Regions from separate parts of the Paenibacillus sp. FSL E2-0190 genome, predicted to be linked through region 1. Evidence: predicted binding sites of a transcription regulator. Region 1 holds the regulator's gene; each other region holds the start of a gene.
What was found. The regulator NrdR, encoded in region 1, represses ribonucleotide reductase genes. The targets are predictions, from matches to a motif close to AACACNATATATNGTGTT.

Region 2: nrdI (class Ib ribonucleoside-diphosphate reductase assembly flavoprotein NrdI) is a predicted target of NrdR. The motif match lies at 7,184-7,201, and genes of this name have one in related genera.
Region 3: NST25_RS10875 (adenosylcobalamin-dependent ribonucleoside-diphosphate reductase) is a predicted target of NrdR. The motif match lies at 7,063-7,080, and genes of this name have one in related genera.

Annotation. Positions count from the first base shown of each region.
Region 1 covers NZ_CP150306.1:2,238,836-2,249,083, reverse strand. The annotation lists partial or broken gene NST25_RS09585 (IS256 family transposase) at 1-4, shown strand, start outside; gene NST25_RS09580 (hypothetical protein) at 456-731, opposite strand; tRNA gene NST25_RS09575 (tRNA-Lys) at 1,015-1,087, opposite strand; tRNA gene NST25_RS09570 (tRNA-Ala) at 1,098-1,173, opposite strand; gene nrdR (transcriptional regulator NrdR) at 1,425-1,901, opposite strand; gene NST25_RS09560 (alpha/beta-type small acid-soluble spore protein) at 2,065-2,283, shown strand; gene NST25_RS09555 (lytic transglycosylase domain-containing protein) at 2,368-2,931, opposite strand; gene coaE (dephospho-CoA kinase) at 2,928-3,524, opposite strand; gene NST25_RS09545 (manganese efflux pump) at 3,534-4,280, opposite strand; gene mutM (DNA-formamidopyrimidine glycosylase) at 4,412-5,248, opposite strand; gene polA (DNA polymerase I) at 5,301-7,970, opposite strand; gene phoU (phosphate signaling complex protein PhoU) at 8,160-8,819, opposite strand; gene pstB (phosphate ABC transporter ATP-binding protein PstB) at 8,893-9,648, opposite strand; gene NST25_RS09520 (response regulator transcription factor) at 9,847-10,248, opposite strand, start outside.
Region 2 covers NZ_CP150306.1:1,553,554-1,563,801, reverse strand. The annotation lists gene NST25_RS06815 (carbohydrate ABC transporter permease) at 1-757, opposite strand, end outside; gene NST25_RS06810 (sugar ABC transporter permease) at 773-1,711, opposite strand; gene NST25_RS06805 (sugar ABC transporter substrate-binding protein) at 1,811-3,154, opposite strand; gene NST25_RS06800 (sensor histidine kinase) at 3,382-5,205, shown strand; gene NST25_RS06795 (helix-turn-helix domain-containing protein) at 5,236-6,885, shown strand; gene nrdI (class Ib ribonucleoside-diphosphate reductase assembly flavoprotein NrdI) at 7,289-7,648, shown strand; gene nrdE (class 1b ribonucleoside-diphosphate reductase subunit alpha) at 7,635-9,719, shown strand; gene nrdF (class 1b ribonucleoside-diphosphate reductase subunit beta) at 9,759-10,248, shown strand, end outside.
Region 3 covers NZ_CP150306.1:2,541,666-2,551,913, reverse strand. The annotation lists gene NST25_RS10895 (glycosyl hydrolase 115 family protein) at 1-167, opposite strand, end outside; gene NST25_RS10890 (SGNH/GDSL hydrolase family protein) at 409-2,151, shown strand; gene NST25_RS10885 (5,10-methylenetetrahydrofolate reductase) at 2,238-3,188, opposite strand; gene NST25_RS10880 (cytidine deaminase) at 3,428-3,826, shown strand; gene NST25_RS10875 (adenosylcobalamin-dependent ribonucleoside-diphosphate reductase) at 4,251-6,908, opposite strand; gene NST25_RS10870 (SNF2-related protein) at 7,295-9,040, shown strand; gene NST25_RS10865 (YqhG family protein) at 9,037-10,101, shown strand.

The DNA of each region.
Region 1 (10,248 bases):
GTAGATTTGCAACTTCCCCCTCGGGGGAACCTAGGCTTTAAAGAGTTTACACAAAATTATTGACAGACCCTTAGAGTTCAACATTGAACCTCCGAAATGAATCCCCCCTATTAAATAATATGTAGAGTAATACTTATGGACTTATTTATTAATTTTTCGAATTCTTCCGTCTACGGTGTGAAGCCTTTATCTCCAAATAAATACGCTACTTATCTTCTAGCTAAAAATAAAAATTGCCTTCTCTATTGCTAGATAATCTATTTATTTTATAGTTAAAACTAATATTACGTGTAGTGTTAGGCTCAGCTGGATCTTACTTATATCCTTTTGTAAAAATACTTACCACTTCTCCGTTTCTGGTGATTCTCCCAGTACCGAAGCATTTCCAATAATTACTTTAGATGGCCCCTGTGTAATAACACCAGGATTACTAGAAAAGCCGAATGAATAATATGTCAGACTGAAGGATCCTTCAAACGTTTCATCTCTAGATGTTTATTTCCGTATTTTTCTCTCCATTCTTCAAGGAATGAAGAAAAAGTCATCTTTTCAGGAGCTATATATTCACCAGTTTCAGCTTCAGTTTGGAACTTAACTAGTTCTTTTTCAGCTTCTCTAATGCCATTAGCTTTTATGGATTTCGTCCGTCTAATTCTTTTACCACGTGCATCATATCCCGCTTCGACAACAAGCCTAAATGAATTTTTACCCCGTTTTTCAATACTCGCCATTTACCTGCCTCCCTTAGAGGATTGTATTATTCATCCTCTCCAATTGAGACTGTGTTAAACAGCTAATTAAATATTTCGTCCCCAATTCGTCCCCAACGCTTTTTTTCAATCAACTTAACAACAATTGAAGTAACAATAAAAGCAAACCAAAAGGGTATTTCCGCCACTTTAGTTTGCTTTATCCACTTCATGTTTTCAATTCAGTAATTGATCCTTATTCATCCGGAACTGCAAAAATCGCATAAAACAACAAAAAAACGGCATTTCTGCCGTTTCTTTAGGATGGACTCTCAGGGGCTCGAACCCTGGACAAATAGATTAAGAGTCTACTGCTCTACCAACTGAGCTAAGAGTCCATATGATGTTTGGTGGAGCCAAGGGGGATCGAACCCCTGACCTCATCGCTGCCAGCGATGCGCTCTCCCAGCTGAGCTATGGCCCCAAACTGAAATTTCAGATATATGTAATCACACATTTTTTAATTTTAGTTTGGTCGTAATTGAGTTGTTCCGATAAACTCAAGCGTCGTAGGCGACTTCTATATAATATAAAAAATCGCCCTCTATGTCAACACTTTTTTTAAAATTCATTTTTCCAATCAAATTCCCCGCTCAAAACTCAGAGGAAACAAACCAGTACAAGCACTCCTAACAGACCCTAGGATTGGCTGTAACGCCCTAACTGGACAAAACCCTATAATCCCTCTAATTCTCCCGTACTCTTGGATAGCAGCCCCTTGAGTTCCTTCATGAACATATTAATATCCTTGAACTGGCGATATACGGACGCAAAACGAACGTAAGCCACTTCATCTACTGGGTAGAGCTGCTCCATCACGAATTCACCAATCTGTTGGCTTTCCACTTCCGCAACGGCGATGCCGCGCAAAGATTTCTCAACCTCGGACACGATCTTTTCTAGACGTTCCACAGAAACCGGCCGTTTCTCACAAGCACGGATGAGACCGCGGAGTATTTTATCACGACTGAATTCCTCACGGCTGCCGTCTTTTTTAATTACAATCAGTGGCGTTTCTTCAATCATTTCAAAAGTAGTGAAACGTTTGCTGCAACGCTCACATTCACGCCTACGACGGATTGACTTATTTTCATTCGCTGGTCGCGAGTCCAGCACTTTAGTATTTGTGTGATCACAGTAAGGGCATTTCATAAGCTTCATCACTTCCTAATACATAATGGTTTGGTCCCGGAACGTTATAAATCCGGCTTTTGAACGGCTTTTTTATTATTTCCAGAAATCACCGTTTTTTTCTTGTAATGATAATGGCAAGTCCGGCACATAATACAGTTACCAACAGAGGAGGTGAACAGCAATGAGCCAAAGCAACAACTCCAATAACCTTGTAGCTCCAAATTCCCGCGGTGCCTTGGAACAACTTAAATACGAAGTTGCCCAAGAACTAGGAATCACGCTTTCCCCAGATGGTTACCAAGGCAATAAAACTTCTTATGAAAATGGTTCGATCGGTGGTTACATCACTAAACGTCTTGTAACCCTGGCAGAACAACAACTGGCAGGTCAATACAAATAACCTGACCAACATAAGCTTTTTGAAGAAGTATTAAACGACCTACAGGTCGTTTAATACTTCTTTTTATACATAACACGGTAGAAATTAAAATTCTTTGTAAATGTCCGTGTACTGATCATAGTAATAATTAACGCGCTGTACATAATGCCTGGTTTCACCAATGGGAATATCTTTAATGGTTGCATCTGTCCCATCCCAGATCCCTTCGTCCAACCAGCGTTGAACTTTTCCGGGTCCAGCATTATAGGCTGCGATAATTGCTGTACGTTTACCTTCGAACTGACGGGATAAAGTTGAAAGATACCATGTACCCAGTTCAATATTAGCCGAAGGCTCATGCTTGAGTTCTTCCATAGATACGTTTGGAAGCTTGGCCTTTTCCAGCGCCCACTTCGCGGTATCCGGCATAAGCTGCATCAGCCCTAGTGCGCCTTTTTTGGATTCTCGTCCAGTTTTGAAGTTCGTTTCTACACGAATAATCGCGGTTACAAGAAACGGGTCTATCTCATAAGTGATGCTGTGCTTGCGAATCTCATCTTTAAAATGGATGGGATAAAACCACGACATCCAGTTAGTACTCAGAAACAATATTGCCGTAAAACCCACAAATAGCAGAAGCAGTACTCTTTTTTTACGTAGCCATTTCATGATAAACCCAGCCTGTCCCAAAACACAGCAACCTGTTGCTCAGTGTACGCAAGATCGCCACTGTTGTCGATGATGTAGTCCGCTTTATTACGTTTCTGCTCAATATCCATCTGTGCATTCAATCGCGCTTCTGCTTCTTCTAAAGAGAGCCTATTACGTTCCATTAATCGAGCAATTTGCATTTCACGGGGAACGTAGACTACTACAATCTCATGGAACAGGGTCTCAAGCCCTGATTCAAAAAGAAGCGGAATATCCACAATAATAAGCCGCTTCGGCTCTTCCTGCTCCATGCTGTACATACGGTCTTTGATTTCCTGCCGGATAGCAGGATGCGTCAAATTGTTCAAGGTTTGCAGGGCCACAGGATCTTGAAAGACGATTTCACCTAATTTGGCCCTATTCAGTGTTCCATCCGGAAAAAGGATCTCTTTTCCGAATTGCTTAGCAGCAGCCGCCAACACTTCATGCCCGGGAAGCATAACTTCTCTGGCGATCACATCGGCATCAACCAGCCTCGCTCCCTTGTTCACAAGCAGTGCAGACACTGTGCTTTTTCCGGATGCGATTCCTCCGGTTAAGCCTATAATCATGTACTCACCTCATAATAGCTTCAGTATTCCCATTGCAATTAATAATAACGCTGGTAATGCGGCAGCATGCTTCATCCAGTAGTTCCCGGCAAATCTAAGTCCAGTCTTCATACCCAGCAATAGAAATGTACCACTAAACAAAGCTATTGTAAGTGATGTCCATATCGGATTGAAGCCAAGCAGCGCTGCGCCAAGTCCAGCCCCAAAAGCATCCAGAGAGAGCGCAATCCCCAGTATCATCGCTTCCATCGAAGAGATGCTTCCTGAGGCATCCATATCCGCAGAAGACGGGGTACGCAAGATCTGTACTACAATCCCCAAACGGCGAAGCTCAAGTGAAAAAACAGCTGATTTCAACGGTTCATCATTCATAACAGGTTCTGTACCCGCTTCAGAATCAGCAGCTACCTCTGCCCAAGCCTGCTCGGATAATGAGCCCTTATCTACCGTTTCAGCTTTACGTCCGCCATCTGCATCTTTCTCTTTCTGCATCAGCATCTGAACAAGCGACCAGCATCCCATTAGCACAAGTATAACCGCACCAACTATAGAAGCTGCATTCGGAGACACTACCTTGGCAAGCAAAACCCCAACCTGCATCGATACACAGATAACTACCCCCGAACAGAGCGAGATAATCAGAACGGAGAGCAGTGGTATTTTCATTTTACGCAGCCCATATGTAATTCCTACACCAAAACCATCCAAACTCAAGGCAAACGCTAGCAATAGCAGTGAAAATAATGGGCTGAGCACCCGCAATCCCTCCTGTGAAGAACCGGAAAACTGAAATTTTATCGTTTCAGCTTCCGTTCTCTATTAAGCATTCTTCACACAGTATATGGGCGGGACAAGTAGTGGGTGCCAACCTTATTATTTCAACAAATTCAGTGAACAGTCGGACGCTGGCAATTTGGACAATAATGCGTGCCACGACCGCCTACAACCGTCTTCTCAATCATCGTTCCGCAGTTACTACACGGCTGATCTTTACGACCGTAAATCAATAGCTGCTGCTGATACGTACCGCTCTCACCTTGGCCATTAACATATGACTTAACAGATGAACCTCCGGCGTTAACCGCTTCGGCCAGCGTGCTTACAATTGCATGATGCAGCTTGTCCAATTGATTGTCCGTGAGCGCTTTGGCGCTGTCTTCAGGATGGATACCCGCACGGTGCAACGACTCATCTACATAAATATTGCCGATGCCGACGATATATTCCTGATTAAGCAGCAGCGATTTAATTTTGGTGCTTTTACCGGACACGATCTGCTTAAACCTCTCCGGTGTAAAAGAAGGCTCCAGCGGCTCCTGCCCCAGCTTATTTAAAGGCGGCAGCTGAAGATCTTCTCCCATCTGAAAAAGATGCATCGTCCCGAACTGGCGAACATCCGTGTAACGCAGCTCAGTTCCATCCGTAAAATGAAAAATCACATGTGTATGCTTGTCCAGTGGGTCATCATTTGAAAAAAGTCCGTAACGGCCTTCCATCCGTAAATGTGACACAAGCACCAGACCATCCAGCACAATACGCAAAAACTTTCCTCTTCGTTCAACTTTTACAATGCTATGACCTGCCAGCAGGTGGGCAAAAGCCTGAATATCATCCGGACGCTGAATAATCCGCGCCAACCGGACGGTTACATTCTCTATCTGCTTTCCATTAACTAACTCATTAAGTGTTCTCTTGACTGTCTCTACTTCCGGTAATTCCGGCATGATGTCTTCACCTCAACTACATTATAGCTGATATGCACACCTTAAAGGGAGTCTATTTCGCCTCGTACCAGTTACTTCCAAAGCTGACCTCTGCCTTAAGCGGCACAGATAACTTCAGAGCTCCACCCATTACTTCCGGCAAAAGCGTCTTCATAAGCTCCATTTCATCCTCTGGCACCTCGAATACAAGCTCATCGTGTACTTGAAGCAGCATACGGCTCTTAAGCCCACGATCAAATAATGCCTTGTCCATATGCACCATCGCCAGCTTGATTATATCCGCTGCTGTTCCCTGTATAGGTGTATTCATTGCTGTCCGCTCCGCAAAAGAGCGCAGATTAAAGTTCTTCGCATTAATCTCCGGCAGATAACGGCGACGTTCGAGCAATGTGGTCACATAACCATACTTTCGTGCCTCCACTACAATATCGTCCATATAGCGGCGCACACCCTGATAAACCTCAAAATACTGTTCAATAAATTGCGCGGCTTCCTTACGCGGAATATTCAGATTCTGCGAGAGACCGTAATCACTGATCCCGTAGACGATCCCAAAGTTAACGGCTTTTGCGGCACGGCGCATATTACTGTCCACCTGTTCTGCGGTCACACCGAACACATCCATCGCTGTCTTCGTGTGAATATCCATATCATGCAGAAAGGCTTCCTTCATCCGCTCATCGCCGGAAATATGTGCCAGCACACGCAGTTCGATCTGCGAATAGTCGGCTGCTAAGATGGACCAGCCCGGTTCGGACGGAACGAATACCTTGCGGATTTTGCGTCCTTCCTCTAGACGAATCGGGATATTTTGCAAGTTCGGGAATTGGCTGCTAAGCCGTCCTGTAGCGGCAATTGTCTGCCGATAGAATGTATGCACCTTCCCTGTGTTCGGGGAAATTTCTTTAAGCAGCCCCTCTACGTAGGTAGATTGCAGCTTTGCAATTGTGCGATATTGCAGAATCAAACGCACCACATCGTGGTATGGCGCCAGTTTCTCAAGCACTTCGGCATCCGTGGAATAACCCGTCTTCGTCTTCTTGACGACAGGCAGACCTAGCTTTACAAACAAGATTTCACCCAGCTGCTTTGGTGAGTTCAAATTAAACTCAGTGCCACAAATCTCGTATATTTCACTGACCAATTTGGAAATTTGCGCCTCGAATTCTTTTCCAAGCTCTTTAAGATCACCAGCATTGACTGCAATCCCCTGTTTCTCCATATCCGCCAAAATCCGTGACAAAGGCATTTCCAGATCCTCGAATAGCCCTGTCATTGCGGTCTCCACCAGCTCCTGCTGTTGCTTCTGTGCGATTCCAAGAACCGTTGCACTCTTTCGTGCAACGTGATTTCCTAAAACTTCAAGCTCAGGGATTTTGTATTTGGCACCTTTACCAAATACCTCTTCATCAGGAGAGAGCCGCGGCAAGCCGTATTTAGCAGTGAGATCATTTAGATTCTGATTAGCCTCCGTAGGATCAAGCAAATAAGCCGCCAGCTGCACATCATGGGCTGCACCTGCAAAAGCAATTCCCTGCCAGTGTAGAGCCAAATCAGCGCGGTGAAGATCATATCCACTTTTCGGAGCCTTTTCATCTCCTAGCCAATCACGCAGCTTCGCAGCGGCCGGTTTATGCAGTAATTCAAACGGCACATAGTAATGCCGCTCCAGAGAGGACAATCCTATTCCGATTACCTCGGCACGATGCGGATTATCTCCATACGATTCCACATGCAACGCCGAAATATCAGCCAGGGCTTCACTGAGCTCCTTAAGTTCTTCTTCACTTACGATCGTAATATCAAGTGCCGCAGCTTCTACTTCAGCTGCACTCTCCTCACCCTCGGCAACAGGAGCATAAGCACTAAGCGACAAACGTTCCAACAATGATTTAAATTCCAGCTTGGCAAGCGCTGGTCCGGCTGTATCCGCTGAAATTCCATTGAAGACCATGTCTTCCCACGAATGCTCAAGCGGTACTTCACGATAGATGGTCGCTAATTTTTTACTCATCACCGCATCTTCCGCATGGGTTTCCAGTTTCTCTTTCATTTTACCCTTTAGCTCACCGGTTCCAGCTAAGACACCTTCCACTGATCCAAATTGATGCAGCAGCTTCAAAGCTGTCTTCTCACCTACGCCGGGTACTCCCGGGATGTTATCACTTGCATCGCCCATCAGCCCTTTAAGATCAATGATCTGCTCAGGGGTTAGGTCATATTTCTCCCGGATTTGTTCCGGCCCATAAAGCTCAACTTCGGTGACCCCTTTGCGGATTAAAGCAACGGTCGTATGTTCAGAGGCCAGCTGCAACATATCCTTGTCTCCCGACACGATCATAACCTGCCGTCCCGCTTCATCCGCCTGGCGTGAAATGGTGCCAATAATATCATCAGCCTCATAATTGCCAATTTCAAACTGCGGTACACCTAAATTAGTCAGCAATTCCTTCAACAAAGGGAACTGCTCGGAGAGTTCCGGCGGTGTTTTTTGCCGGCCGCCCTTATAATCTTGATAACCTTCATGCCGAAAAGTAACTTTCCCTGCATCGAAAGCGACAATCATATGTGTCGGTTTATGTTCTTCGATTAAACGAAGCAGCATCGTTGTAAATCCGTACACCGCATTTGTCTGTTGCCCTGCTGTATTCGTCAGCGGGGGCATCGCAAAAAAAGCACGGTAAATAATATTGTTTCCATCTATAAGTATCAACTTGTCCATAGTGCACCTCGCCTTTTTCATGCTTACTCCTTACATCTTACCATATGCCCTGTACAAGTAGAAACGGCTTTACCAACCTAAACAGTGGGATAAGCTGATATGTTAAGGATATACAACAAGTAGCCGCCCTTTTAAAAGGGCGGCTACTTAGTTTAACTAAAGATATAACAAAAGCTGTGTAAGTGCAAATTACTGATTCAAGTCCGGACGGCTGCCTGTGACCAGATAAACAACACTCTCACCAATGTTAGTCGCATGATCGGCAATCCGTTCAATATAACGGCCTACCAGCGTTAATAACATAGCTTGGGATACAGAATCCGGTTTTGCCACCATATAACTATATAGCTCATTGATCATCGAACCATATAATTGATCGACCTGATCATCATCTTGTGCCATTCTATAAGCCAGATCCGTGTTCTCATCCAGATAAGACTGGATAGCCTCATCAATCATGGTCGTCACAATTTCCGCCATACGTGGAATGTCTACAAGCGGCTTGATCAGCTGCTGTCCATGGATGCGCATAGTTGCTTTCGCAACATCAATAGCCAAGTCACCCATACGTTCCAAATCGCTAGATATTTTGAAAGCAACGATAATGCGGCGCAAATCTTTTGCTACAGGCTGCTGTGTAATAATTAGCCGTGAGCCAATTTCCATGATTTTATCTTCCATGGCATTCAGCTGCAAATCTGCTTTAATGATTTCCTGAGCGCGCACAGTATCAAGATTCTGTAAAGCAACAATTGCTCCACCAAGAGCATCTATTACATGTTCACCCATCTGCTGCAGCAGACTGCGCAGCTCTTCCAAATCTTTATCAAATTCTTTTCTGCGAATCATAGTAAGAGCGATCCTCCTCATTAATGTATGGTCAGCTTGCCATTTCCAAGGACGAGCGCCCTTGTAGCCCGTATCAGCCGAAACGTCCAGAAATATAATCTTCGGTGCGGGAATCCTTAGGAGTAGAGAACAACACCTCTGTATCCGCCGCCTCTACAATTACACCATTCAAGAAAAACACGGTTCGACCAGATACACGTGCCGCCTGATGCATGTTATGAGTAACCATAACGATTGTATACTTACTTCTTAATTCCTGTACAAGCTCCTCTATCTTGAGCGTAGACACAGGATCAAGTGCAGACGTTGCCTCATCCATGAGCAGAATATCCGGCTGTACTGCCAAAGCTCGGGCGATACACAGCCGTTGCTGCTGTCCGCCGGACAAGCTAAGGGCAGATTTTTTCAGAAAATCTTTAACTTCCTCCCACAGCGCGGAATGACGCAGACTTTGCTCTACAATCTCATCCAGTTCGCTCTTTGAACGAATGCCGTGCAGGCGAGGACCATAAGCTACATTGTCGTAAATCGACTTCGGAAAAGGATTGGGCTGTTGGAATACCATGCCCACCTGCTTACGCAGGCTTTCTACCTCTACCTCGTCACTATAAATATTTTTGCCGCCGATGTTTACAGTTCCTTCAATACGTGTACCAGGAATCATATCATTCATACGATTCAGCGTGCGCAACAGAGTGGATTTTCCGCAACCGGAAGGTCCAATAAAAGCAGTAACCTGTTTCTCCGGAATTTGCAGATTCACATTCTTCAGTGCGTGAAATGACTCATAGTAGAGATCAAGTTTCTCTATGTCAATGATGGATTTCATTAGTATTTACGTCTCCTTCTCATCATCTTCGTTCTCCATAATAAGCTTTTAATGTAAATACAGTTGGAGAGAAATGTTAACGCAATGTAAAATTGGTGAAGATGAATTAGTCCACGTGATAGTATTCCCTACAATTCGGCGTGTAATCTCACCTGAATCTTGTTTATGAACGGGATAAAGAAGAAAACTCCAGTCATGCTAAATGACCGGAGCTCTCTTTTTGTTAACAACTAATTTATAACCTACACCTCGAATGGAATCGATATGGACGGATTCTGGATCTAGCTCAAGCTTTTTACGAAGTGAACTTACGTGCACATCAACGGTGCGCTGTCCACCAATATAATCAAAGCCCCATACAGCGTTCATAAGATCATCTCTTGTCAGCACTACCCCTGGTTTACGAGCCAAATATAACAATACCTCGAACTCTTTCGGTCGCAGGTTAATGCTATGTCCACCTAAGGAAACTTCATACCGCTCAGGATAGATTTCTAGTTGTCCCAGAATGATCGTAGAAGCAGATATAGGTGTCTCTTGTGGAGCCTCCTCAGCAAGACCGGAAATCCGCCGCAATACAGCGCTCACTCTTGCAAGCAA
Region 2 (10,248 bases), 690 kb from region 1:
ACACCACACTCGCGGCCATAATCAGGCCATATTCGGCGGAATATTGCGAGATGAACATTCTTAGTCCGATTTGGATAGTCTTGAGTTTCGTATCTGTCAGATAAATCATTGGCCCTAGGAAGTCATTCCAGGTAGCGACAAAGGTGAAGATCGTCAATGTAGACAAGGCTGGCTTGGACAACGGCAACATGATTCGCGCCCAAATTCCATATTCGCTCAAGCCGTCAATACGGGCAGCCTCGCATAATTCATCCGGAACACCTTGATAGAACTGGCGCATCAGAAATACTCCAAATGCCGAGAATGCCTGCAGCAGTATGATTGCCAAATGCGTGTTGTTAAGTCCCATGTAACGCATCAGGATAAATTGCGGCACCATGTAAGCCTGCCAAGGGATCGCAATCGTTGCAATATATCCAAGGAATAGAATGTTTTTTCCCCGGAAATGCAGTTTGGAGAACGCGTACGCAGCAAAGCTAGAAGTCAGTAGTTGTAGAATCGTTACGATAATCGATAATTTCGCCGTATTGTAAATAAAACGGCCCAGCGGAATGCGTGTCCAGATATCCGCGAAATTCTCCCAGCGCGGATTCTGTGGAATCCACTGCATTGGGAAGGAAAAGACATCTTTGTTCATCTTGAGTGAAGAAGACAACATCCATATATACGGAACCAGCATCGCCAGTACTGTCGCAAACAACAAAATATACACAAGAACCATAATGCTGATTCGAAGTCCTTTACTTTTACCAACCATATCTTTTGAATCCTCCTATTGTCCGTATTTCTTCTCGCCGCGGAACTGGACGATGGTGATGCCAAGTACCAGCAGAAACAATACAATGGCCATGGCGCTGGCATATCCGTAATCAAGCGAGCGGAACGCCGTATTGTAGATTTGATACACCATAACCCTTGTAGAATCATTCAACTGGTTATCGGCGCCGGCAAATAGGTTGATAAAGATATCGTAGACTTTGAACGAATTGATGACTAGAATCATCAGAACAAAGAAAGAGGTAGGCGCCAGTTGAGGGACCGTCACATTGCGGAATCTTCTCCACGCACCCGCACCATCAAGTTCAGCAGCCTCATACAATTCAGGGTTGATGCCCTGAAGACCTGCCAAGTAAATAACCATGTAATAACCCATGTTTTTCCACACTGTAAACAGTATTACTGTGAACATCGCCCAGTGTTTATCCGCTGCCCAGCGGGGAAGATCCTCCAGCGGGATACCGGTAAGGGTATGCAGGATATTGTTGATCGGACCCATCGTAGGACTGAAGATAAAGTTCCATACGGCAGCAACGGCTACCAGGGATGCTACATAAGGGAAAAAGAATACGGTTCTCATGAAATTGCGGGCCATTATCTTCTGATTAAGCAGAATCGCCAGCGCCAGCGCGACAATCATGGTGAACGGTACTACGCCAATAGTGTAAACAATGGTATTCCATAATGCTTTGTGAAATGTTGTATCTCTGATCAACCGGGTGAAATTGTCCAGCCCGATAAACTTCATTGGATTGGCCCCGTCCCATTTCACAAAAGCAAGGATAAAGGCAAAAAACATAGGTACCAGTGTAAACAGGGCAAATCCGATAAAGTTCGGCGCAATGAAGCTGTAAGCTACCAGGTTTTCCCGGACACCTTTTGACAAATGACGTTTAGGGATCTTTTTTGTACCCAATATGGTTTCGTTCTGCATTCTTTCTCCTCCAAACCTTCTAAAACTTTCCCCACAAATCTATACTTTTTAATATAAAAGGCGGGCTTTCACCCGCCCTTAGAACCGGCTCTCTTAAGGTTAATTATTCAAGAGCTGCTGTACGCGAGCATTCATATCATCCAAACCTTCGTCAATCGAAGCATTTTTAGTCATAATATTGTCATGCGCTTCATTCAAAATAACTTCGATGTCTGCGCTCTTTTCATGCATAGGCATTTCCAGATAAGTCTTAACAGTAGTCAGTGCCGCTTTGCTGTTCTCATCCGTAGGGAAGCCCTCGATGGAAGTAATGGAATTGATAACTTCATCATTCTTAATCGCTGGAATGGTTCCGGTGGAAGCAATGACTTTAGCGCCTTCTTCACCAGTCACGAATTTCATGAAATCAAGTGCTGCTTCTTTATGTTTGGATTTCTGATTTACAGCTAGGGAAGTAATTGTACCCAGGGTTGTACCGGCTTCCACACCATCCGGATGAGGGTATTTCGCAATGCCCCAGTTAGCCGATTGGGACTCGCCACTCTTCACTTTCTCAATTTGTGTAGCGATAAACCAGCTGCCCATGTTCATAGTAGCAACGGAATTATTGTAGAATACGCCAGAATAGTGCGTACTTGAAGTCTTCAGTGTGGCGTAATCCATTACGATGCCGTCTTCCTGTTCTTTCAGGATCCGCTCATAGGTTGGTTTCAAGAAATCGTAGTTTCCGTCAACAACAGTGTTCTTGCCGTCCAGAATACCGAACAGTTGAACCGCACTACGCCAAGTATGGTAGTGAGCTCCGTACACTTTTTCAGAACCGCTGCCGGAAGTCATTTTTCTGGCCAACTCATCATATTGCTCGAATGTCATATCATTGCTTGGATATTCCACTCCTGCTTTGTCGAACAAATCTTTATTGTAGTAGAGAATCCAGAAATCGCTGCGGAAAGGAAGCGCATACACCTCATCGTTCACTTCGATTTGTTCTACAGTACCTCCATATACCGAAGGATCAATAGCGTTGCCACTCATAAAGCTTTTAAGCGGCTCCAGGTGATTCTGTTTCACAAGGTTCGAGTAGCCCGGAATATCTTTAATTGTAAGTACGTCCAGATCTGCGCCACCGGATAGTTGTGTGCTTAACATGGTCATATAGTCCGTCGACCCCAGATCGACATTTTCGATCGTTACATTCGGATGCTCAGCTTTATAGGCATCGATTAGCGGCTTGTAGTAAGCGGTAGCTTCCCAATCCCACAAGGCCCATTTCAAAGTCACAGGCTCCTGGCTCGGTTCAGCGGAAGCGTTTGCAGAATTCCCCGTTGCTGGAGCTGTCGTTGCAGCAGCACCTTCGTTGTTGTTATTACCAGAACATCCAGCCAACAGACTCATGGAGAATACTGTGGCGAGGGTTATGCCATAGAATCTTTTCAGTTTCATTTAAATATCCCCTTTTCTTCTGATTGTGTAACTACGATCGGCTCTTCTGAGCTTAGTTCAAAGTTTATAGCTTTTTTCGCAAGAATGGCATGCATTATCAAACAAAGTTCATTCACTTTTCTGTGTTCTTCTTCCCTGCTCCGGTTCAAACCTGTAATTTTCTATCTAAAACATGTAAAATATTCAGCTTATGTACCTCCCCCTGTATCGGAACGCAGGAATATGCTATGGTATATGAAAACGCTTTATATGTTTTCACATTTTGTAGAGGAGTGTTAAATACGGTAAGAAAATCCACCATTAAAAGTCGCATTATTCTGCTCATGGCCGTATTCGCACTGCTGATAGCGTCGCTGTTGTCTTTTTTTAGCTATGAATTAATTACTTATTATCAGCGTAAAACAACCATCCAGGCGACCGAGTTCAATCTGCAGCTGGTATCCCATATTATTGAACAGGATTTAATTGATCTGTCATCGCTGGCGATGACCTGCAGCACTAACTCTTCTACTAATACCCTGATTACAGACTACTTCAGCTCACCTAAGGCTAGCTCTAAGGAAGCAGTTAATGTATTCAACTCGATGCAGCAGGACTTCCTGAACAACCGCTCCAACAGCTATGCCCGCCGTCTGATTGTTACGGACAGCAACGGAAAGTTTCTGCAGGTGGATAAAACCGGCACCTCTGTTCCGCTTACCATACACAATATCGGTCAAATTACCGGCCTTAGCAATGATGCCGAGGAGAAATGGGACCGGGTGATCAAGGACCCGCTCTCCAACACGAACGGAATTCCTTTTGTTTTTCCTATTTACGGCAAAGGAGCTTCCCGCGTTGGAACAGTGTACCTGTTAGCGAATACCACTGTTATTACCGACAAGCTGAAAGGGTACTCCCTGCCGAAGAATTCCCGGCTGCTGCTGACGCTCGGCAATCATCATTATCAGCTCATCGGCGACCAGGTCATCGCCATTGCAGAGCCGTATGAACCGGTGGCCTATACCAATGATAAACCTGTCGGTCCGCAAACTGAGCTATCCATGGTCAAGCTCGAGGACGAGAAAGAGAGCCATATCGTGGTATCTTATCCCGTACGCAGCGGAGTCATTCTGTCACAGACTTTATCCAATGACCTGTTCGCTCCCAAGACAAATATATGGATTCTGGTTATGCTCGGCGTCTGTCTCCTGGTTATTGTCTTAAGCGCTATCATTACGCTGTATCTGACCCGTACCATCAGTCTTCCGGTGGAAAAACTGAAGAAGCGGATTGATAAGATCGCCCAGGGCAATTTCCTGCTGGACCGCAATATCGAATGGAACAGCGAGCTTGGCGATGTCGGCCGGGGCATTAACCGCCTGTCCCAAGATATCGTAGCGCTTATGGACAGCCGGCTCGCTGACGAGAAACAGAAGCAGGAGCTGGAATACCGGATGCTGCAGAGTCAGATCAATCCCCATTTCCTGTACAACACACTGAATTCGATCAAATGGATGGCTACAATTCAGAATGCTACCGGCATCGCGGAAATGACCACTTCACTATCCAGACTGCTGCGCAGCATCGCCAAAGACAACCGTAGACTAATGCCGTTGAAAGATGAGCTGAGCCTGCTGGATGATTATTTTCTAATTCAGAAATATCGCTATGGCAGTACGGTCTCTATGGTAAAGGAGATTGACAACGAGGAACTGCTAACCGGCCTAATTCCACGATTCACGCTCCAGCCCCTGGTCGAGAACGCCATCTTCCATGGCATTGAGCCCAAAGGCAGAGGAGAAATTCTCATTAAGGTGGCCAAAAGTGGATTCGCCGATATTCTAGTTACGATTGAAGACAACGGTATAGGGATGAAGGAAGAAGAAATCTCCACGATTCTGTCGAATCCAGGTAATGGAAGCAAAGAAATGCCCGAGAATATTGGACTCCGCAGCGTAAATGAACGTTTGCGCCTGGCATTTGGGGATAATTACGGTCTTTCGATTGAGAGTGAGTCGGGCCAATATACCCGGATGAAGATTCTTCTGCCGTTCCTGCAAAAGGAATAGAGTAGCATATCAAGCAAGGATGTGATGGAATTGATCAAGTTGTTAATTGCTGATGACGAGGCGCTGGTCTGTATCGGCTTGCAGTCCATGCTGAAGTGGGAGCAATATAATATAGAAATTGTCGGCATTGCACACAACGGGGCTCAAGAGGAAGAAATGATTGACACCCTTCGTCCTGACATCGTAATCAGCGATATAAAAATGCCAATTAAAAGCGGCTTAGAAGTTGCCAATGCGGTACGCAAAAAACACGGCCGGCTTCCGCTGTTCATCATCTTAACAAGCTACGAGGAATTCGAATACGCGCGTGGAGCGATTGAAGTGCAAGCCACAGATTATCTAGTGAAGCTAGAACTGACACCAGAGGCACTTGATGCCTCCATTCGGAAAGCAATTTCCCAGTTGGAGGCTTTTCAAACCCTAGACAGCTATCCCATGCTTGCTCATAGAGGCAATCTACAAGCTCAACGCGATAAATTTTTCATCCGCCTGTTCAATAACTTATTCGCAAATAAAAACCAGTACCTTTTGCAGAGAGATGATTTAAACCTTGAGCTCAAGGAACCTGCTTATCTAGTCTGCACTTGCCGTATTTTGGGGCCAGACAGTGTCCCGCCCCGCGGCGATAAAATGGTTGCTCTGTGCTCAAGTACCGTCCAAATGGCTAAAGATACGCTTACTTCCATAAGACCTTGTTATGTGAGCAGTCTGGACTTGCGCAATTTTGCTGTAACCCTGCCCGTCAACGGGACGGATTCACGGCAATGGATGCCTGAGATTGAAATGCTATTGACCCATATGGCCTCCATACTCCATAACTACTTCAATGTAAGGATCATCGGCGCGATCGGCTTTGCGGTCGAGGATCCTTATTTGCTGCGGGAAAGCTACCTCGCTGCCCGAAAAGCGCTTCCTGCTGCGGTTAAAGCACAGTCGTTTGTGTTTTTTGCCGAAGGAGAGTCGCTGGAGCAGGATCATCTGTTGTTTGATTTCTCCGAATTGCGTACAGAGATCCGCCGTGCTTTTGAAGAAATGGATACCCAAGCTTTATACGCCATTATCTCCAAAATGATCGAAATCTTCGACGGCCGGGCCGACCTGCTGGTTCCCGCCACTGATGCTGCCTGCAACATTCTGTACATGGCCACTTCACTGCTCGCAGACGGCGAGAACATTGTGGAGCAAATTTTCGAAAATGAACCGGAGGGCTACCGGGCTATCTACCAGATGCATACGATTGAAGAGATCGCCGGCTGGCTGATCCAGTTCCGGGACGGTTGCTCGGACATCCTCTCTACCCGCAGACAAAGCTACAAGGAGCAGCTCGTCAAAAATGTCCAAGAGTATATTAAACGAAATCTCGGAACTAAGCTCTCGCTCAATCAAGTGGCAGATGTCTTCAATTTCAGTCCCAACTATCTGAGCCACCTTTTCTCCAAGGTTGCCAAGGTCAACTATGTGGAATATATCACGGAGATCAAAATCACGACAGCCAAAGAAATGATGGCACGCGGGGAAGGTCGCATCTACGAAATCTCACAGAAGCTGGGATATGAGAGTGCCTTCTATTTCAGCAAGGTCTTCAAAAAGGTAACCGGAATTTCCCCCAGAGAATACATGCAGCAACTTAAAGCAGATTCACCGCCTGACCGAAGCCTCGGAGTAAACAACCGTTCTTGAGATCAAGAGATTATTAAGAATAATCCCACTTCGCAAAAATAAAGCCAATAAATCTGCAAGGAGCAGGCTCTGTTCCTTGCAGATTTATTGGCTTGCCATCACCCTCAGCAGCATCCCTAAGTATCACCCTTATTCCTGCAATTTTTTTATTTTTATTTTTAAACTAGCAAAATGCTAATACTCCGGTCTTTCTGCCCTAAAAGTCTACCAAAAAACCGCTTACGAGACACTTTCTCAGCTATTAAGACTGCTGTTCCCATATTGACTTTTCAACATATAGTAATTAAAATAAACAACGCACACTAAATATAGTATAGATACGATTTTTCAGAATTTATAGCTTATCCATTCAGTTTTCATACTATTTTCAATAGTTTTTAATATTTACAGGGGGACAGACACCATGCTAGTCGCGTATGATTCAAAAACAGGAAATGTCAGACGCTTCATCAGCAAACTTAAGTTGCCGGCTGTGCAGATTGAGGAGCATATGACGATTGATGAGCCCTATGTGCTTATTACATATACCACCGGCTTTGGACAGATTCCAGAAAAGGTGTCTACTTTCTTGAAGAACAATAATGCCAATCTGAAAGGCATCGCCGCCAGCGGCAATAAGAACTGGGGCGAGCTGTTCGCGCACAGCGCGGACTTGATTGCAGATCGGTATAACGTGCCCGTTATCGGTAAATTTGAGTTATCAGGTACATTTGGCGATGTAGAACGGATTAAACAGGAGGTGAGCCGGGTTGCGGCATATTGAATTAAACAACATGTTGATGAAGAGAGACGAAAGTGGCTTCTTTCAGCTAGACAAAGATCTTGAGGCAGTAGCCGAATTTATGCGGGATGTAGAGCGGCGGAGTCTGGTTTTTGCGAATACAAAAGCCAAGGTTGATTATATGATTGAACAGGATTTCTACGAGAATTTTTACGAACAGTACAGCACGGCGGAAATTGAAGAAGTCTACCAGATTACCCATGCCTACAACTTCAGTTTTCCATCTTATATGGCAGCTTCGAAATTCTACACGGATTACGCTGTAAAAACCAATGACCGCAAACAATATCTGGAGCATTACCCGGACCGTGTGGCGGCAGTCGCCCTTCACCTGGGACGCGGCAACGCCGATACTGCGGGGGTACTTGCCCGTTCGATGATGGAACAGCGCCTGCAACCTGCGACACCAACCTTCTTAAATGCCGGTAAGAGCCGGCGTGGTGAGCTCGTCTCCTGCTTCCTAATCGAAATGGACGACTCGCTCAATTCCATCAACTATGTGCTGAATACCTGCATGCAGTTGTCGAAGATCGGTGGCGGTGTGGCCGTTAACCTATCCAAGCTACGCTCCCGTGGTGAAACTATCAAGGGTGTTGAGGATGCTGCGAAGGGAATTATACCTGTACTCAAGCTGATGGAAGACGGCTTCTCCTATGCAGATCAGATGGGTCAACGTAAAGGATCAGGAGCAGCCTATTACAACATTTTTGGCTGGGACGTTCTGGAATTCCTCGACAGCAAGAAGATCAACGCCGACGAAAAAACAAGACTCAAAACCCTGTCCATCGGCCTGATTATTCCAAACCGCTTCTATAAGCTGGCGAAGGACAATGAAGCGCTGCATGTATTTGCTCCTTACAGTGTGTACAAAGCCTACGGCACGCATCTCGACGATATGGATCTGGATGACATGTATGATAAGCTGCTGGCCGATCCACGTGTCAAAAAGAAGAAAGCTATGAGCGCACGGGATATGCTGACCAAAATTGCCATGATCCAGCTGGAATCTGGCTATCCATATATCATGAACAAGAGCAATGCCAATGCGGCCCATGCCCTGAAAAACGTCGGACAGATCAAAATGTCCAACCTTTGTACTGAAATCTTTCAGCTGCAGGAGACCTCAGAGATTGCCGACTACGGACAGGAGAGTACAATCCGCCGCGATGTAAGCTGCAATCTGGCTTCCTTGAACATTGTTAACGTGATGGAACATGGCAAAATCCGTGAATCCGTACATGAGGGCATGATTGCCCTGACCGCTGTTAGCGATATGACCAGTATTTCCAATGCCCCAGGCGTAGCCAAAGCAAACAAGGAAATGCACTCTGTCGGTCTTGGCGTCATGAATCTGCACGGCTATCTGGCTAAGAACAACATTGCTTATGAAAGCGAGCAGGCCCGCGATTTTGCCCGGACCTTCTTTATGACCATGAATTTCCACTCGCTGGAGAAAAGTATGGAAATCGCTGCCGCCACGGGCCGATCTTTCCATGGATTTGAGGCTTCTGATTATGCTACGGGAGCTTATTTTGAGCGTTACCTGACTACCGATTACCGCCCGGTTACCCCAAGGGTACAAGAGTTATTCGGAGATATTTATATCCCATCCCCAGCAGACTGGGAACAATTGCGGGATGCGGTAAAAACAAATGGCCTATACCATGCTTACCGTTTGGCGATTGCGCCAACGGCCAGCATTTCCTATATCCAAAACGCCACTTCAAGCGTTATGCCGATTGTTGAGCAGATTGAGACTCGGACTTATGCTAATTCAACTACTTATTATCCGATGCCGTACCTGCGGCCGGACAATGTGTTTTTCTATAAATCGGCTTACCAGATGGACCAGTTCAAGGTAATCGATCTGATCGCGGAAATTCAGCCCCATATCGACCAAGGTATCTCGACCGTTCTGCATGTTAACAGTGATGTTTCCACCAGAGAACTGGCCCGCTCCTACCTGTATGCGGCGCATAAAGGCTTGAAGTCGCTGTATTACACCCGGACCAAAAAGCTGTCCGTCGAGGAATGCCTCACCTGCTCGATCTAAAAGGAAGGCTATAGCCGCAGAAAAGGAGATTGCAATATTATGACCGCTATCCAAGCCGTTAACTGGAACCGTCCCGACGACGATTTCTCATTGATGTTCTGGAATCAGAACATTATGCAATTCTGGACGGACGATGAAATTCCATTATCCGATGATAAAATGTCCTGGCTCACGCTCAGTGAGCAAGAAAAGGACTCCTATATGAAGGTGCTGGGCGGTCTGACACTGCTGGATACGATTCAAGGCGGAGTCGGAATGCCGCAGATTATGGAGCATGTCGAAGGCCTTCAACGTAAAGCTGTACTGGGCTTCATGGGTATGATGGAACAAATTCACGCCAAATCGTACAGCAGTATTTTCACCACTTTGTCCTCTACAGAGGAGATCGACAGTGTATTCCGCTGGGTAGAAGAGAACCCCTTCCTCCAGTTCAAAGCGGAGACCATCTCACAATATTACAAAAACATAGACTCACCTAAAGACCTGTACCTCGCCATGGCAGCCTCCGTGCTGCTCGAGAGCTACTTGT
Region 3 (10,248 bases), 300 kb from region 1:
TTGTTCAATTGTGTATATATCTCAGGTTCTACCTCTGTTACCTGTTTAACATCTGCTGCAAAAGACTGTGCCACCCGGCGTAATCCCTCATAATCTTTCCCCTTGGGGTCCACGTAAATCTTGGCAGCACTGCCCTGCTTCACAAGGTACAATTCCTTCGTAGGCATGATAATTCTCCCCTTAAGCATCCTATTTTCGTATGACTAGGCACATTATATAAGTAAGCGATTTCAACATCCATGTGTAAACTAGCAACTTTTTGTAATTATTAAATGAAACTTTGTTTATCGGTTGAACAATCTGGATATTTGGTGTTACTGTTAACAGGTATTCCTTCTAATAAAAATATGTTTTTTGCAAGCGCATCCATAACAAGAAAAGCTTATACAAAAAGCGAGGATGATCAATATGAAAAACAATAACGGGATCATTACAGGAGGCAAGATTGAAGGTCCAAAGGCGCCCAAGGATCCGGCTGAACGCAGGAACGGTTTTTTTGTGGTCTACGAAACCGCGATTGAGGCGACAGCCCGGGCCGAAGGTCCACCTTCACAGGAAGTTTATCTGGAAGGTAACTATCTAATCGACAAGGCCAGATATATTGGCGGCGTCACTGATGAGACAATACTGGAGCTGCTAGGAAACTGCGTTGGATTTCGCAAATTAGTCCATAGTATCGGAGTGTCTGTGAGAAGGGATCCTGAGCAGAACGAGCCCATCTCTTTTCTATTGCAGAACTGGGGCAAAACCAGCAAATACGAAACAGGCAGCAGCATACGTGTGCCCTGTCCCTCCGACGGTTCCGAAGTCCTCTTGAAGTTAGAGGATTTGGAATGGTCTGAAGAGGATGCGGTGCTCGGCAAATTCGCTTTTGAATTTAAACATGAAGGCGAACTGGCCATCGCGAGTATAATTTTTTATTTGCATGACGGTTATTCTGTACCAGAGCTAATCATTGAACCGCCTGTAGCGTTTGATTCTAACGAATACCGGGAGATCATTACCCAATCCTTGCTTCATCCGGGCAATAATAAAAGATTAAAAACGGCCATCCATAAGGCTATAAAAGGTGAGGATGTCACGATTGCTTATATTGGGGGTTCCATTACTCAGGGAGCAGGTGCTAAGCCGATCCATACAGAATGTTATGCCTACCAATCGTATCTGAGATTTAAGGAATTATTCGGTACGAATGGTGGTGAGAACATCCATTTTGTGAAGGCTGGGGTAGGTGGAACACCGTCCGAGCTTGGGGTCATCCGTTATGAAAGGGATATTCTCCGGGAAGGTTCTGTAACACCTGATATCGTGGTGGTAGAATTTGCGGTAAACGACGAAGGGGATGAAACGAAAGGCAACTGTTTTGAAAGCTTATGCCTAAAAATACTTTCCGCCGATAATAGACCGGCAGTAGTTCTCCTGTTCAGCGTGTTTATGAATGACTGGAACCTGCAGGAACGGCTCTCCCCCATTGGCCGGGCTTATAATCTTCCTATGGTTAGTGTAAAGGATGCGGTATCCGGGCAATTCCGCCTAAGCAAAAATGAGGGGAACATCCTCTCGAAACGGCAATTTTTCTATGATATCTATCATCCTACTAATGATGGTCACCGGGTAATGGCTGATTGTCTGGCTTATTTATTCTCCGAAACCCACAAAACGCTAATGGACGAAGATGATCTCCTATTGGATCAACATCCGGTCATCGGGAATGATTTTGCGGGAACCCTCCTGCTGGACCGCAAAAGCCATATTGACGCAGGCAGGATCGAGGTGGGCGGATTTTCGGGGATCGATACCGATTTGCAGCGGGTAGAAATGGATACCAATCCTTTCGGAACTCCGGAATTCCCTCATAATTGGATGCATTCAGCGTCGTCTGGGGAACACAGCTTCAAGCTGACGATAACAAGCAAAAATCTCATCCTTGTATACAAGGATTCTGGCAGCAGCGAATTCGGCAAGGCAAACATTTACGTCGATGGTTGTCTTGTAGTCACCGCTGATCCACATGAGAATAATTGGACACATTGCAATCCGGTAATTCTTTATCAAAATGAGGTTAGCGGGGAGCATCAGGTAGAAATCAGAATGGTGCCGGAAGATCAGGACAAGTCTTTTACTATACTGGGCTTCGGCTATAATGTTTAATAATTTGACCTAGTGGCATATAACCTAAAAAGAAACCCATGGTCTTTAAATGACCTGGGTTTCTCAATAATTTGAGGAATCTTTTTCTATTTGGTAGGCAGCTTCTTATCCAAAATAGCCTTCACATCTTTAACAAGCTGTACGGATGCTTCAATCTCCAACTTACTTGTTGAAACACTTTCAATACTGCAACCAATAGGAATTCCCTTCTCCAGCCCGAAATCTAGTAATTCTTCAAAGATTTTTTGCGATAGCTGGATTGATTTATCCAAAATATCATTCGAGTATTTCAACTCGTTTTCTAACCATCCCGGGATACTGATCCCTAACCACTTCATAAATTGTAATGTTTTCGCGGTGCCGCATGGTGCAAGATTAAATAAAATAGGAACCATCTCAAAACCGTTATTTGTATAGTAATAATATAAATCAGACAATAAATTCTTAGATGCCTCTACATTATAAGTTGCCTGTGTAATAAAAAAGTTGCACCCACTGTTGGTCTTTTCGACAACCCGTATATGCTCATCATTCTTTTTTATATGTCTTTCCGGAATGACAACTCCACCAAAAGTTAAATTACTATTTAACTGTTTGCTTAGCTCATAAGCATCTGGTAAATTCAATTTCACCTCTTGTTTACTTGACGAAGCGCCCACATACACGGAAAATCTATCTTCATTTTCGTCAGTTTTAACCCAATCCTCGAACTGAGCTCTAGTATCATTACCGACGCACCGGTAAATTATTTTCGGGACCTCCACCTGTCTTAGATATTTATCACCATAGACAGCCGGATCAATCGTTGGTAAATAGGGATAAGGTCTTTCATGATCCACTCTGTCTACTTCTTCCTGAACGTCGTACAGAATTAACGCATCTAAATCAAGATTTTTAAGTCTCTCAACCTGTTTCTGGGCGATTTCCGAGACCTTTTCTGGTGCGTGGCTTGCCTTCGGTGGTGTCATTCCATATGTTAAAATACCCGGTTTTTTGCTCAATATTTTTTGTTTAAATGTATTCTCTGCCGCTCCCAAATTATAAAACCCCTCTACTCGTCGCTTTTAAGATAAGGTTACCATGGCAGGCTTAATATGTGTAACTTCTATTTACTATATCTAGTTATATTTTAAAGCTATGATTCCCTAATGATACTTATCGAGTAGTACATGTTGACAACCATTTGGTGTGACTATAATATTAGAAGTCCTGCCAACCTTAAAGTTGGCGATAAGGGGACCGAAAGGTTCATTCTTATTTAAAAAGGGTGAGTATTATGAATAAAGAAGAATTAATGGAAAGCGCACGTAACACAAAGAAAGCTGCTTATGCCCCATATTCTAAATTTCCAGTTGGAGCAGCCTTATTGCTTAAAGATGGAAATGTTATTAATGGAGTAAACGTAGAAAATGTATCTTTTGGCGCTACTAATTGTGCAGAGAGAACAGCAATCTTCACAGCTATTACAAAGGGCTATACTAAAGGTGATTTTCAGGCTATAGCTGTAGCAGGTGACACAATGGATTTTCTGCCGCCATGCAGTATCTGCAGACAAGTATTATCGGAATTCTGTTTGCCCGACATGCCTGTCTATTTAACCAATGAGAAAAAAGAAATCTTAGAGCTGAGTTTAAGGGATTTATTGCCTTATGCATTCAAAAATTTAGATATGTAAAAATAATTCCTCTCGTAGTGGAATAACAAAAACACGCGTACCTTTGTTAGACAAGTACGCGTGTTTTTGTGTTAAAAAGCTTAGTCAGAACACAGAGTTCACAGACCAGACACACCGCGTAAATACGTTGTTACTTACCAAATCGCAATTCCAACCTTATCTTTTTCTTTAAATACTACCTTTATCATTTCCAAAGCATTTCTTACCCTAAATTCAATAAATTCTTTATCATAGTCTGTATGTAGTTCTATAGTATCTAAAACTCATATAGTTAAAACCTCTCAATGAACATCATCAATAATAAAAAACAAGCGATCCATTGAGATAAAAGGATAAACACTTCCTCTCGATGATCGCTTGCTTTTAGTAGCTATGCATAGTCACATTTCTAGTTTTCCCACAAAACACTTATCGGCTCTACCCTTTACCCGCAACGACTATACCCGCAATTGCCACAAGTCTTACAACCCTCAATATTAATCAGCGAGGCGCTGCCGCAGGATGGGCAAAGGTCACGGGAAGCCGTAGCATGGTTATGTCCATGATGACCACCATGTCCATCTTCCGTAGCTGACGGAACGCTCGATTTCAACTCCGCATTTAATGCTTCATTGAAATCCTCCAGCTCCAAAGTTGCCGCAATCGGAGCAGGTACATGATCATCATGAGCATTGTTCAGCACATGTGATTCCAGTGCCTTAGCTACAGCGTCAGCAATGGATTCAACCCGGTTCGCGCCGAAGCCGATAGCTCCTGATCCGCCAATGCCTTTCAGATGTTTAATCAACAGCTCCACTTTCTCACCATGATCTCCGTAACGGAGGAACAAGGAGCAGACACGGCCTAATGCTTCAGCCATAGCAAAGACGTCAGAACCCGCTTTACCTACATTCAGGAAGATTTCAGCCGGTATTCCATCAAGGTCATTGATCGTAATATATGCCATCCCAAATGGTGTGTTGATTTTATAGGTAGCGCCGCGCAGAACCTGCGGACGTTTTTTGTATTGTTTATCCGCCTCTTTTGTAGTCACTTGAGGCGCTGGACTTGCTGCTACCACACTTGTACTTGCTTCTACAGTAGTTGTAGCTTCCTCTGCCGCAACCGTAGCAGCTTCTTTTTTGTCTTCCTTCTTCGTGGTTTCCAGAACTTGAACATCACGACTTCCATCGCGGTAGATCGTAACACCCTTACATCCTAGATCAAAGGCCATTTCATATAGCTCAGCCGTCTCCTCAACCGTAAAGTCAGACGGGCAGTTCGCTGTTTTGGAAATAGAGCTATCTACCCAGCGTTGGATCGCTGCTTGCGCACGGATATGATCTTTAGCTGACAGATCCATCGAAGTTACAAAGTAGTCAGGCAGCTCTTCACCCGGATGAGCTTCCAGCCACTCTTGAGCGATTGGAACAAACTGTTCATCATAGCCAAGACGACTTTGACGGAAATATTTAAAGGCAAAATAAGGCTCAATTCCCGTAGAAGTACCTACCATTGTACCTGTACTACCTGTAGGTGCTTGTGTAATCACTGTAACGTTACGCATACCATGTTCACGAATCGCTTCGCCAACCTCTGGATACGCTTCGACTATATTTTTCATAAAGCCGCTCATTAGATATTTCTCAGTATCAAAAGCTAGGAAGGAACCCTTCTCTCCAGCAATTTCTGCCGAAGCAAGGTAGGCTTCACGAGCCATAAAGCCGTATAGCTTGTCCAGAAACTCCAACGATTCCGGGCTGCCGTAACGGATGTTCAATTTAATCATCAGCTCCGCCAATCCCATGGTTCCGAGACCCACGCGGCGTTCCTTTTTCTGATTCGCTTCATTTTCCGGGAAATGATAAGGTGTTTTATCAATTACATTGTCCAGAAAACGGACCGAATAACGGGTTGTAGTCGCAAGATCTTCCCAATCTACATCATGATTTTTCTCATCGTAGAACTTGGACAGGTTCACCGCAGACAGATTGCAGACTCCCCAGCCTGGCAGGCCTTGCTCTCCACAAGGATTTGTACAAATAATCGGGTTGAAATACCAGCTGTTAGACATCTGGTTATAGTATTCCATGAACACGACGCCTGGCTCAGCAGATTTCCATGCCGATTCAATGATCGTACGCCACACGTCACGCGCTTTTACGGTGCGATAATGGATAACGTTTTTGCCGGCAGCTTTCCACTTGTCGAGATCGCCATCCCACATTTCGTTATATTCAGGATCGGTTGTATCCGGGAATACGAGATCCCAGTCCAGATCTTCTTTTACAGCCTTCATAAAACCATTGCTCACACATACCGAAAGGTTAGCATTAGTGACTTGGCCCATCGTTTGCTTCACGGTAATGAAGTCCTCAACATCGGGATGCCAGTCATTAATCATCAACATGAGCGCGCCACGACGGCTGCCGCCTTGCTCAATAAGCCCCGTAGTATAACTAAACAAACCGCCCCAAGATACGGAACCACTGGATGAACCATTAACCCCTCTAACAATCGCACGACGAGGACGCAATGAAGACAGGTTAATGCCCACACCGCCACCACGGGCCATAATCTCCGTCATTTCAGACAATGTCTGCATGATGCCGCCACGGCTGTCTTTTGGAGAAGGGATTACATAACAGTTGAACAATGTTAATTCTTCACTAGCACCTGCACCAGCCGCAATACGTCCACCCGGCACAAGCTTCCAATCATCTAGGATTGAACGGAATTTGCCCGCCCATTCTGCTTGAAGCTCAGGTGTCTTCTCTACAGAAGCCATCGCTGTGGATAGACGGTCCCACATTTCCTCAGGAGTTTTTTCTATATTAAGGGTCAACTTTTCAACATCCGATTTCACAAACTCACCGCTGCGTGTCTTTACAGTTACGATTCGACCACTGCGCTCCACAATTTCTCCGACTTCCTTAGTTGGAAACTTCGGATCATCTTTGGTCAGCACCAATACAACATCGCCTACTTTAGCATTGTTGCTGTCTGCATCCTTCCAAGCATAACGATCCAAAAATATTTTTTCACTTAGCCCTTCAAGGCGTTGCTTACGTTCCACTTTACTCAATAAAAAAACCTCCCGCATGTGTAGTAGATATTAGTTTCCGGTCCAAGGTATGGGCCCACAACAAAAACCCCCTTACCATCCTCCACTGCTTAACAGGTGTATGTAGGAAGCTCATCTTGTCAATAACAAATACCAGCTAAGCACTCTATAAAAAATACATTTTCAAGCTTTTGTCACAATATATTGTGTGCGTCAGCTTTTAAACTATACCACATATTGTATCGAAGGTCTTATTCGAAAATAGAGTCAAGTTGCCGGATTATCGCAAACGTTGCTGCTTTTTCTCGCTCTTGCTCTCTTTTTTAAAGGCTATCGTGAAAAATAAGAGGTTATGAATTCTCTCGTTTACGAGCATACTACTCTTACGAATGGTGATATAAATCCGAGCTTGAGGAGGCTGCATTATGACGCAATTATTCCGTAATTCTCTACCCCAGCAAGGGGGAACACCCGCGCCAATACTGCCTGTTCCTCTTTCTTTTGACCGGAATTGGTTGCAAGATCTGGAGCTCAAATTGGAAAAGGGCGGCCCATGGGGAGACTACCGTTTATCTAAGCTTGCCGTACAAGGAGAGGAAACAGGTCTAGTAACGAGCTTCGATGAGCTGCAATGTATGAAGCATTTATCCGGCTTGTCCCCACTTCCCCATCAGCTGGATACAGCGCATAAGGTTCTGTTCGAAATGTCAGGCCGCGCGATTCTTGCAGATGAGGTTGGACTGGGCAAGACCATTGAAGCAGGACTAGTGCTCAAAGAATATCTCGTACGCGGTCTTGTCTCCAAAGTGCTTATTCTCGTACCTGCTTCTCTAGTATTGCAATGGGTTCGTGAGCTGAATGCGAAATTTGGCATCACTGCTGTCGCTCAGAAAAAAGCCTATTCGTGGGGCAACGCCATAGTCGTCGCATCGATGGATACCGCCAAACGAGATCCTCATAAGGAAATCTTGCTGGAAAATGAATACGATATGTTGATCATTGATGAAGCTCACAAGCTGAAGAATAAAAAATCGACCAATTATCTATTTGTACAGCAATTACGCAAAAAATATTGCCTGCTGCTCACCGCGACTCCCGTTCAGAATGATCTGGGCGAACTCTTTAATCTGATCACTATACTGAAGCCGGGGCAACTTGGAAATCAGGGCGATTTTGCCTCGAATTTCGTGGTTGATAAACGCCAGCCCAAGAATGAAGGTCAACTGCGGGACGAGCTTTCGAAGGTCATGATCCGCAATCGCCGTGGTGAAGGTCCAGTTAATTTCACGAAACGAAAAGTCCGTAATATTCCCTTAGTTCTCTCCCAAGAAGAGAAAGATTTGTATAACAGTGTTACTTCCTTTGTCAAAGACCAGTATCAGGAATCCGGCGGCAATCTTAGCAGTATGCTTTCTCTGGTAACCCTTCAACGTGAGGTGTGCAGCAGCCGGGATGCCGTCTTTATCACTTTAGTTAATTTGATCAAAAAGCTGCCTGCGGATTCCCCAAAAAGAGACCGGATGATGGAGCTGCTACAGACCCTCCGTACCGTTAAAACAAACACTAAAGCTGAAACAACCTTAGCCCTCATTCAAGAAATGAATGAAAAGGTCATCGTTTTCACGGAATATCGAGCAACTCAAGAGTATTTACTACAGTATTTCCGTGAACATGGGCTGATGTGTGTCTCTTATTCCGGCGGAATGAACCGTGGAAAAAAAGATTGGATGATGGATCTTTTCCGCGGCCGCGCTCAAGTTATGATTGCAACGGAAGCCGGTGGTGAAGGAATTAACCTGCAATTTTGCCACCATATGATCAACTTTGATCTGCCCTGGAATCCCATGCGCGTGGAGCAACGTATCGGACGTGTCCATCGGTTAGGGCAAGAAAATGACGTAGTGATCTACAACTTGTCTACGCAAGGCACGATTGAAGAACATATCCTGCATCTGCTGCATGAAAAAATCAATATGTTTGAAATGGTGATTGGCGGGCTGGATGTAATCCTGGAACGTTTTGAAAAGAAGGAATCGCTGGAGAAAAGTTTATACAAAATCATGCTCGAATCCCGCTCCGACGAAGAATTGCGGCATGAGCTGGACCATATTGGTGAATCCCTCAGTGAATTGACACAGGGTATTAAAAAAGAAAGTGGGACTGCGACATGACCCTCACCGCACAGGAAGTACGCAAGCATGTGATGGACTATCTTGAAGCCACTGAATGCTCCATCATTGAGGCTTCGCCCCTTCACGTAACTGTGAAATTATCACCTAGAGCTGACAAAATGCTTACCGACCGGCCGTATTATTGGGGATTCGTGGAGCGCACAGGTGTAGATCCTGAGACCCTTTCTTTCACCTTTGTTTTTGATCCGGAAAAATACGACAGTCAAGCTGCAGTAGAGGTTCCCCCCATTGCAAATCGTAGTGCTGGCATTTTGAATCAAGTTGTCACCGGAAGCCTAACTACAGGCGGAACAAACGATGCAGAGGCCAGCACTGACTTACTCGAATCCGCCTCCCCGGGCTCAGAAGCAGTGAATGCTCCATCTACTGACCCGGAGGAAAGTATCCTAGCCCGCTACTTCGGCATTGTGCCGGCACTCCCACGAATTGGGCCAGGAATGATCCGCAGAGAGGATATTATTTACGGAAGCAAGCGATTGCAACAGATTTGGAACGCCGCTCGGGACGAAGGGAAATGCCTTTACTTATTTGAGGACCCGGGCAGCAGGCAGCGAAACACGCTGTTCTCTGCCGCTTACGAGCCATGGCTTAGTGTCTGCTATAAAGTGGAGATGAGCTGCGATTTGAAACGTGAAGAACTCCATTATCTTGGCATCTCCCTAACAAAGGGAACCATCATTGATGACTTTAATGCAAAAGTTTCCACAAAAGAGATGATGCCACGCTTACCGGAAAATGTGCATATCCAGCCTTATGAAATGACAGTAGCAGCCGCTACCGACTTATTGGAAACTCATCTTACCGCTCAGTTAGCCGAACTGGACTACACTTGGGCAGAACAGGCACGTGAGCGGCTAAGGGTTGAACTGGACATCATTGATGTCTATTATGGAGAGTTGCTGAAGGAGCCTGACGAAGAAAAACGCCTAGCGACTCAAGAGCAGTATAATCGGCGTCGACAAGAGACCATTTGGCAATATGAGCCGCAAATCGCAGTTTCTGCGGTGACCTATGGACTGTTTCATCTGCGGAGCCTATAGAATGCGACCCTACTCGCTAAAAGCAGGCAAAAAAACAAGGGAAATGCCGCCTTCCGGCGCGACAGCAAGCAACAGCCTTTTTATAGCTTGTCCTCTACAATAAAAAGGAAGCTTTTTACTTTCTGATATTTCATAACAAAGAAAGGT